DNA from 2 places in the Mesorhizobium montanum genome. Region 1 is predicted to be linked to the other one. Evidence: riboswitches for the same ligand, from Rfam matches in the RefSeq annotation. Region 1 holds a riboswitch; the other holds the start of a gene.
What was found. Region 1 has a riboswitch for fluoride ahead of crcB (fluoride efflux transporter CrcB). Riboswitches for the same ligand answer to the same signal wherever they lie in the genome.
Positions count from the first base shown of each region.

Region 2: linked by a shared signal. The riboswitch ahead of RFM68_RS27575 (respiratory chain complex I subunit 1 family protein) and the one ahead of crcB (fluoride efflux transporter CrcB) in region 1 are both predicted to bind fluoride.

Region 1 covers NZ_JAVIJF010000015.1:80,749-85,135, reverse strand. The annotation lists gene ndk (nucleoside-diphosphate kinase) at 17-439, shown strand; gene RFM68_RS20710 (hypothetical protein) at 600-806, shown strand; gene RFM68_RS20705 (DUF190 domain-containing protein) at 826-1,170, opposite strand; gene crcB (fluoride efflux transporter CrcB) at 1,184-1,618, opposite strand; gene crcB (fluoride efflux transporter CrcB) at 1,642-2,076, opposite strand; fluoride riboswitch at 2,174-2,236, opposite strand; gene RFM68_RS20690 (hypothetical protein) at 2,359-2,628, opposite strand; gene RFM68_RS20685 (MarR family winged helix-turn-helix transcriptional regulator) at 2,795-3,211, opposite strand; gene RFM68_RS20680 (cupin domain-containing protein) at 3,315-3,791, shown strand; gene RFM68_RS20675 (YbaY family lipoprotein) at 3,829-4,245, opposite strand; gene RFM68_RS20670 (molybdenum cofactor biosynthesis protein MoaE) at 4,325-4,387, opposite strand, start outside.
Region 2 covers NZ_JAVIJF010000024.1:43,898-48,284, forward strand. The annotation lists gene RFM68_RS27565 (proton-conducting transporter transmembrane domain-containing protein) at 1-70, opposite strand, end outside; gene RFM68_RS27570 (hypothetical protein) at 74-754, opposite strand; gene RFM68_RS27575 (respiratory chain complex I subunit 1 family protein) at 764-1,705, opposite strand; fluoride riboswitch at 1,822-1,884, opposite strand; gene RFM68_RS27580 (hypothetical protein) at 1,957-2,607, opposite strand; fluoride riboswitch at 2,680-2,740, opposite strand; gene RFM68_RS27585 (MutS-related protein) at 3,233-4,387, opposite strand, start outside.

The DNA of each region.
Region 1 (4,387 bases):
GAACAAGGACGACCCTATGGCGATCGAACGCACCTTCTCCATGATCAAGCCGGACGCGACCAGGCGCAACCTGACGGGCGCCATCACCAAGATGCTCGAAGACGCCGGCCTGCGCGTCATTGCATCGCGCCGTGTGTGGATGAGCCGCCGCGAGGCCGAGGGTTTCTACGCCGTCCACAAGGATCGCCCGTTCTTCGGCGAGCTGGTGGAATTCATGTCGTCGGCTCCGACCATCGTGCAGGTGCTGGAAGGCGAGAACGCCATCGCCAAGAACCGCGAAGTGATGGGCGCCACCAATCCGGCCAATGCCGCCGAAGGCACCATCCGCAAGGTGCATGCGCTGTCGATCGGGGAGAATTCGGTGCATGGCTCGGACGCTGCGGAAACGGCCGCGCAGGAGATCAAGTACTGGTTTTCCGACACCGAGATCGTCGGCTGACTTAGCCAAATCTGCCAGGAAATAGAGGCGGCTCCGGGCCGCCTTTAACATGGGTAAATGCGGGGCTGGCCGAGCAACCTATGGTGGCCAGCCTAGCGATAGAAGTCTCCCCGCCCCCGCGAGCTTCTGTCGCGCTTCCGTCCCGACAACGGAGGATGCGATGATAGGTCCCCATGTTTCCAAGAGCGGCGTTGCATATCCGGACGATCTCGTCCTGCTGAAGCGCATCTATGACCAGGTCTGCGTGGAGCGGGGCATTGCCCGCGGCAGTTCCGAGGCTTCCGACCTGGCGATCGAAGCCATGAAGCTTTTTTCCGCCGGCATTTTCGACGAAGATACCATCTGCCGCCAACTTCGCCACCGCTGATCGGGCGATTGGCGAGGGTTCAGTCCCCGTCACCGTAGCGGATGACTTCTACCTTCTCGCGGGTGATCAGGCAGCTCTTCGTCTTCGTCAGCGCCTTGATCTCAGGGATCAGCGCGTCGATCTTCTCCGGCGCGTCGACGATCTCGACGACGATAGGCAGATCCTGCGACAGGCGCAGGATCTTGGCGGTGTGCAGCACGCTGGAGCGGCCGAAGCCGAGCGGACCTCTCAGCACCGTGGCGCCGGCCATGCCGGTCTGGCGCGCCTTGATGACGATCGCCTCGTGCAGCGGCTTGCCGTCGGCCGCCATGTCGTCCTCACCGAAGAAGATCCTGAGCAGCGCGCATTGTGCGGGAAGTTCCATGTTCTCCTCCTGACTACCTGTTCGCCTGATTAGCTTTTGGCAAGCGGTTGAACCTGGACGCCATGAGATAGCCCATCCATGCGGCGACGAGCGACAGCCCGACCACACTGATGAAATAGGTCACGGCCAGCGGCCAGTCGCCCTCGAACAGCAGGATAAATGTATCGAGGCTCATCGCCGAGAAAGTGGTGAGGCCGCCGCAAAAGCCCGCCATGACGAAATTGCGGCTGACAGGACCGACCATCAGGCGCCCGTCCGGGCGGGTCAGCGTGGCGAAGGCCATGATGATCCAGGAGCCGACGATATTGACCAAGGCGGTCGAACAAAGCGGGTTCAGGCCGAGCAGCGAAACGATGACATAGCCCGACAGGAAGCGGGCCAGCGAGCCGATCGCCGCGCCGCAGCCTACCGCCAGGTAAAGCCGCCTCTCCATCTGTCTGTCCGCCATCGCTCGGCCCGCCATCCCGATGGCTAACCAGCCGTCCAGGTGGCTAAATAAGCCATCCAGGTGGCTGACGCAGCCACCCAGATGGCCGCCCAGAAGCCGATGGCGACGAACAAAACGCACAGAACCGACGAAGCGACGACGTTGAAGGCGGCGAGCCGGCTCTCGCCGTCGAGCGCCAGGTTGAGTGTCTGCAGGCAGAAGGACGACACCGTAGTGTAGCCGCCGAACAGGCCGACGACGATCAGGTCGCGGACGAGATCGCTGGCGAAGACACCGCCGACCGCCCGCGCCGCGCCGGCGAAGGCGCCGATGGCAAGAGCGCCGGAAACGTTGACCAGCAGCGTGCCCCAGGGAAAGGTCTCGCCAAATCCGCGGCCGACCACGCCGGAGAGGAAAAAGCGGGAAATGCCGCCGAAGAAACCGCCGATCAGAACCAGGGCGCAAGCCGCAACGGTCATCGCTTCAAAGCCTTTCCATACGCGATCCCAACGGAATCACCTCATGAAGACAGGCATGATACGAGCAGAAAAAAATAAATCCTGCCGCGCGAGAGCACGCCTGGCAGGAGTCATCAGCCCATAAGGGCGGTTTCGGGGGAACCCCATCCCCATTTTCGAGGGAGCCTAGGCGGTTGCGGCGGCGCGGTCAACTTGCGACGGCGCCGACGTGCCAACGCAGAAACCCATTGCCAAGCTGCTTGCTTCAAGCCGAAACCCGCCGCCCTCCCGGCGGGCAAGGGGTCATTTGGCTTGACGATCTTTCACATTTGCGTGGTCGTTCGCCGCCGTCGTGTCGGTGGCCGGCGTCTTGGTCTCCTCGCCGGCGAACGGACTGCCCTGTCCAGGCGCAAGGTCGCCGCTATGGCCGGCCTTGTTGGTCTGGAAAGGCTGGCTGTCGGGACTGAGCCCATGCTGCTCGGCGTTGAACAGATGATCGTCCGCCCTGGTGAAGCCGGCGAAGGCAATCAGCGATACGCCGGTGGCTGCCAGGATGATCGCGTGCTTTTTCATATCTGGTCTCCTTGAGTGCCAGATCGATCCGCGCCATCGGTCTGGCGGTTTCAACGAAGGGACGTTTTCGGGAAACATCCCTTTTTGCCTGCCCGCCATGTTGGAAGGAACGCTTCGCGGACCCGGATTATTCCCGGCAATGGTGGTCGGCCCGAGGGCAACCGCCTCAGCGAATAAGCGGCGTGTCCCACAATTCGCCGAGCAGCCTCTTCAGCTCGTGGAAGCGCTTTTCGCCGAGCTCCTCGGCCCATTCGCGCTCGATGTCCAACAGGATGTCTGCCATCTTCTGATAAGCCGCGCGGCCGCGGTCGGTGAAGTTGACGACCGTCCCGCCGGCGGCGTCAGACGCCACCGAACGCGTGATGTAGCCCATGCCCTCCAGCGTCTTCAGCAGCTGGTTCATGGCCTGCTTGCTCATGGCCGCGCGCTCGGCAAGCGCGCTCGGGCGCATCCCGTCCGGACCCGGATACTGGATCACCGCAATATGCGGCGGGCTGAGGTCCTCGAACCCGGAAGCCCTGAGCTCCCGTATCAGCTTGCGGTGGATGGCCGTGGCCGGCACGCGCAGCAGCGCGCCGATCAAGGGAGGCTTGCTTGGCGGGTCATCCGTGAGTTGGGCCATTGACAGTCCGGTAAATTGAGTTTACCTACATTGGTAAATTCGATTTACCACATGGGAGGATTCAATGCTAGAGAAAGCCAGCCAGATCCGCGTCAATCCGGCGGACGAAACAATCGGCGATGGCAGGCTTGCCGTGCGCTTCCTTCTCACCGGCGAGCAGTCGAACGGCAGTATCGCCGCCTTCGAGCTGACGGTGCCCGGCTCCCAGCGCCTACTCGCCCCGGCACATAGCCACGACCACTATGAAGAGACCATGTATGGGATCGAGGGCGTACTCTCGCTTACCGTCGATGGCCAGCAGCACAACATCGAGCCGGGACAGGCGCTGTGCATACCGCGCGGCGCGGTCCATCGCTTCGACAACGACACAGCCGAAACCGCCAAGGTGCTCTGTGTGGTGACGCCGGCGGCGATCGGGCCGGAGTATTTCCGCGAGGCCTTCGCCATCTTCAGCACCGGCGGTCCGCCCGACCATGCGAGGCTCATGGACCTGATGCGCCGCTTCGGCCTAACGCCAGCGCCGCAGCCGCCACAGGGCTGATCTTTTGCGAATGCCTCGGCCCGCGCTTGGTGAAGCGTCAAGACGTCGCCATTTTTAGCACGACGGTCCGCGGCTTGCCGGCCAGCGGATCGACGTGATGGCTTGTATCGGTGATGAACAGTACCCGCTCGCCGACGGTGATGCGCGCCTGCAGCGTATAGGTCCGGCCCTTCTGGATCGTCTTGGGATCGAAGCCGATCTCGAACCTGATCGGCACCTGGCCGGCGGGCGCTATCCTGCGCTTGGCGATTACCGCTGCCGGCGCATCGGCCAGCGAGACGTCGGCGAGCTCGACCACGAGCACGGCGTCGGGCGGCAGGGCGATGCGCTCGCGATAGATCACCTCGCCCGCTATGGTCCTTTCGCCGGCATCGATCACTTCAGGCACGGCAAGCACGCCGACGACCAACGGCACCAGCCCGAAGATGAAGAATTCCGTGATACGATCCAGCATGAGATTGCTCCGCCAAGCAAATCAAACCGATTGGCAAGCTTGGCAGGGATTGCGGTCGTTCGATGGCCGAACGCGATTTTTATTGGTCCGGTTTCGTCCAGCGGCCCGCCGCGTGATCGTCGGCTTCCTTGGCCTCGACCCA
Region 2 (4,387 bases), on a different contig from region 1:
GCCCGGCAAGGGAACCGGCGACGGCGACGGCCGGAGCGGCGATCAGCACAATCAGAGGCGTGCCTGCCATCGGTCAGCCCACCAGTCGCCTGAGCTCGAAGCTCGAGGTGCTGCCTATCTGGCTCATCAAGTACTGCACCAGCACACCGAAGCAGGCGACGACGATCAACAGGTCGAACAGGATCACAAGCTCGATCAACAACGGCATGCCGGGCACGAGGATCTGCGCGCCCAGGAAGATACCGTTCTCCAGCACCAGCAGACCGAGGATCTGGCTGATCGCCTCGTGCCGGACCGTGAGCATCAGGAAGCCGATGAGCTTCATCGACAGCATGACGGTGAGCGCCAGCACGGCGACCGTGCCGGCCAGGCCAAGCTCGCCGCCTATGCGGTAGGCTACGACCAGCGAGAAAACGACGGCCAGCGCGCCAACGACCAACGCCGTGCTCGGCCGCAGGATCTCGTGCAGCTCGCGGCTGACTTCAAGCCGCTTGATGATCCGCCACAGCAGGTAAGGCAGGAGCAGCCCGCGAAAGAGCGCCGTCAGGATGGCGATGAGGTAAAGCTCGGGATAGCCGGCATAGTAGCCGACCGATGCCGAAAGCCCAGCAATGACCCAGGACTCGCCGGCGAAAGCGTAGAGATAATTGTCGAGCCAGCGCGAACCGAGCATGACGAAGGCGAGCAGAAGGCTGACGATCGTCATCAGGCTGAAGAGCGATGCGGCGAGCGGGTCAAGATGCGCGATGACCATGGCGGGTATCTACCCTAGCTGTGTGCTGATGATGGCGACGACGGCGAGCAGGAATGAGGCGGCCAAAGGCTCCTGGTAGCGGTAGAAGCGCAGTCGCGACTGAACCGTCTCGACGACGATGACGGCGATGGCGACCAACAGGAACTTGGCCAGGACGCCGCCAAGGGCTCCCAACGCCCCGATAGCCGTCCCTCCGGCCGAAAGGCCCCAGGGCAGGATCAGGACATTGCAGAAGATCGTGTAGAGGATGAACTGCTTCATCATTGAGGCCCATTTGAGCAGCGCCAGAAGCGGTCCGGAATATTCGAGGATACGTGCTTCCTCGATCATATAGACCTCGATGTGGGTGCTCGAGTGGATCGGCAAGCGGTCTGTCTCGACCAGCAAGAGCACGAAGAAGGCCGCAACCAGGAAAAGGTGCGCGGGGCTCCAATAGACCGCCGGACTTTCCACCAGCAGATGGTTGACGACGAACGGGATCATCGCCTTGGCAAGCAGCGTGATGCCGACGAAGACGAGGATCAAAGTCGGTTCGGCGAGTATGGCGAGCATCACCGCTCGGCTCGACCCGATGCCGCCATAGGCGCTGCCGGAATCGAGGCCTGCCAGCACGACCATGAATGAGCCGAGGGTGAGGATCAGGCCGCCGCCAAGGATGTCTCCCATATCCGAATAGGGCAGGGGGTAATTCGTGAGCACCGGAATGAGGATCGGAACGGTCAACATGCAGGTGAAGGCGACGACCGGGGCTATCCAGAAGATCCAGGATGCCGTCTCGGGGACCACGATCTGCTTGCGGAACAGCTTGCGGAGGTCTCGATAGGGCTGGAGGACGCTCGGACCTTGCGAGCGTTGCACGCGTTCCTCCGCCCACAGGATGAAACCCTGCAGAAGCGGCGCGAAAGCCAGTACCGTCAGCAACTGGGCGATCTGCAATAGAATGTCGCGCATGCCCCTACGACGCTCCCGTTTCGTCAGCGCGGGGCAAATCGACCGCGCGAGCGGAATTCGGGCCACAATTGTCGTTTGGGGGAATGATCATTGGACTCCTCTCCATGCCTTTTAGCGGCACCAGAGGAGTCATCAGCCCTGAGGGCGGTTAAAAGGTGAACTCCATCACCTTTGGGCATCATATGGAATCCGGCGCCGAAAAGTCAACGGCATCGTTGCCTTCAACGCGCATTTACGAACGCCTGGCCGCGTCAACCGTCCGCGCGGCGGTTCATCATTTCCTGCCTGGCAAGTCCGGCTACCCTTTCGCACAGCTCTGAAAGCCGCATAGGAAGAAACGCCCGCGAGGTGATGTCCGATTGCGCAAATCTGGCGAAGGCCTCCATCGGGGAAAGTGCAACTGGCGGGCCGAAGCCCACCAGCCTGCCGCCAGCGTGGTTCAGCTTCAGGTCGAGGAAGACGCCTGCTATCTCAAATGAACCATCGCCTTTGCCGATCCGGAAAGGGGATCCGAGACCGGAACAGCGATCACGGTAGGCCAGCCAATAGAGGCGATGGAGTTCCGGTCGGGCCTCCACGAGCTGCCTTAGGACTGCGTCCGGAACGCCGTTGTACACTCGAAGCAAGAACGCAAGCACCAGATCCATGACGTTCTCGAAGGAATAGATGATGGCGTGACCCTTTCGCGGCGCCGTCTTTGATGACACGGGCAGCCCGAGCTTCCGAAGCGATTTTATGTAGTCGTTGAAGGTGTGCTCGCTCGTCGACCCGCGAAACCCCATCTCCACCAGTATCCGGACGACGCTTCCGTAGCGCAACTCGATGTTCGACAGCTCGGTCGGCCTGTCCGGTGGAGCTGCCCAGCGTTGCTTGTTCATCAATGCGATCTCAGCACGCATCATTGTCTGCACCAGCCCGTGCCGCATCTGTTCATGGAGGGAAATCTGTCAGCCGCACCTTCCCACCATGAATCACGCATGGCAGGAGTCATCAGCACCGCGGCGGTTAAAGGGGGACTCCATCCCCGCGCCAGAAAAGCTAGCAGACTTGGCCGCTCGGGACAAGGATTCACGCCAAACGGTAGTGCATCAGTTTGAAATGGCCGAGCTATCTGGCCTTCACGCCCGCCTTGCGGCTATTGAGGGCTTCGGCGCGTGGGCTTCCCGAATGGACGCGCCTAAAACGCGAGTGGGCGCCCGGCCTGTCGGGGGGTTGGGGGACTTGAGGGGACAGGCCGGGCCCTTGCCCCATTGCGGGGTAGAAAGGGATTATGCTCCGCCTTTGCAGCGACTGACATTAACATTTTCTAAGGCTTAGCTAAAAAGCCCGTCGAGGCAAATGACGTAAGCGACGGGCTTTTGGCGCACGCCAGATTTGCCTGTCACCCTGTAAGCGTCAGCCTCGCTGCGGTCCCCGGTAGCGGCGCAGCCAAAGCCTTGCCTGTCGCTCATACTAGCCGGCGGTCGGATCGCCCATCGTCCAACCGGCACGCAATCGCGACGACTGCACGTTTAGTTGACGCTTGGCTTAGGCCGCTGCGTTTTTGCGCGGGCCGTCTTGAAACACTGCCTGATAGAGATCCTGGCCGAAGCTGGTCCGCAACGGCTCGGCCTCGACAAGCTTGAACGTGCGCGTTCCGTCGGGCTCGCGTTCGGCGCGCAGGAACATGAGGTCATCAGACTTCCCGTCGACATAGGCATGTGCGAAGGCGTAGAGATGCGTGACGAAGACCATCTTGATCCCCTTCTTCAAAAGAACGTCGACGATCATCTTGGCGATCTCCGACCCCTCCCGGTCATTGGTCGCGGCGAAGGATTCGTTGAAGAGAACAAGGGAGTTTCCCGCCAGGACATCGGCAATCCGGCTCATGCGGCTCAACTCCTCGTCGAACTTGCCGCTCGTCATCGAACTGTCCTCCTCGCGCTTGTAGTGGGTGAAGACGCCGTCGCAGAGATTGGCGGAGAACGAGACGGCCGGCGCGAACATGCCGCATTGCATCATCAATTGTGCCAGGCCGAAGCTTCGCAGAAAGGTGGATTTGCCGCCGGTATTGGCCCCGGTGACTATGGTGAGAACCTTGCCTACGGCGTCGACGTCGTTGCCGACGACACGCTTCTCCATACTCAGCGACAGGCAGACGTCGTAGAGTCCCTCGAAGTGGTGGCGTCGCTCGCCAGCGTCGACTGGCACCGGGAACGCGATCGGCTCGCCCTTGGCGACGAGCCGCTGCCGCAGGTTAAGGCAGCCGATATAGAAAGCGAGTTCGGCGCGCAGCATGTGGAGGAAACTGAGGATATGCTCGGCTGACTGCGCCACGGCATTGGCGGCGATATTCAAGCCCCGGTCACGCAGCTCCGAAAGTGCCCTGGCGCCGGCATCGTCGCGTGGATCGAGTTGGAAAATGTAGGCTTCCTCCTTCGGCCCGAAAAGCCGCTGCAGCCAGCTTCGCTTCTCCGCTGACGGATTGCGTAGGATGTAGGATTTGGCCTTGTTTCCGTCCCCGAGTGTCGCGCTCAACAAGATGCCGTCCCGGAATTTCATCTGCTGCAGATGACGTGCCACGTCTTTCATGAAATCGCCGGCGAGTTCTTCCTTCAGCGTGTTGAAAAGGGTCGTGAACGCCTCCGAATGGAAGCGGGACAAGTTCGCGTCCGCCAGCGCCCTCAGATTCTGCAAGCCCTC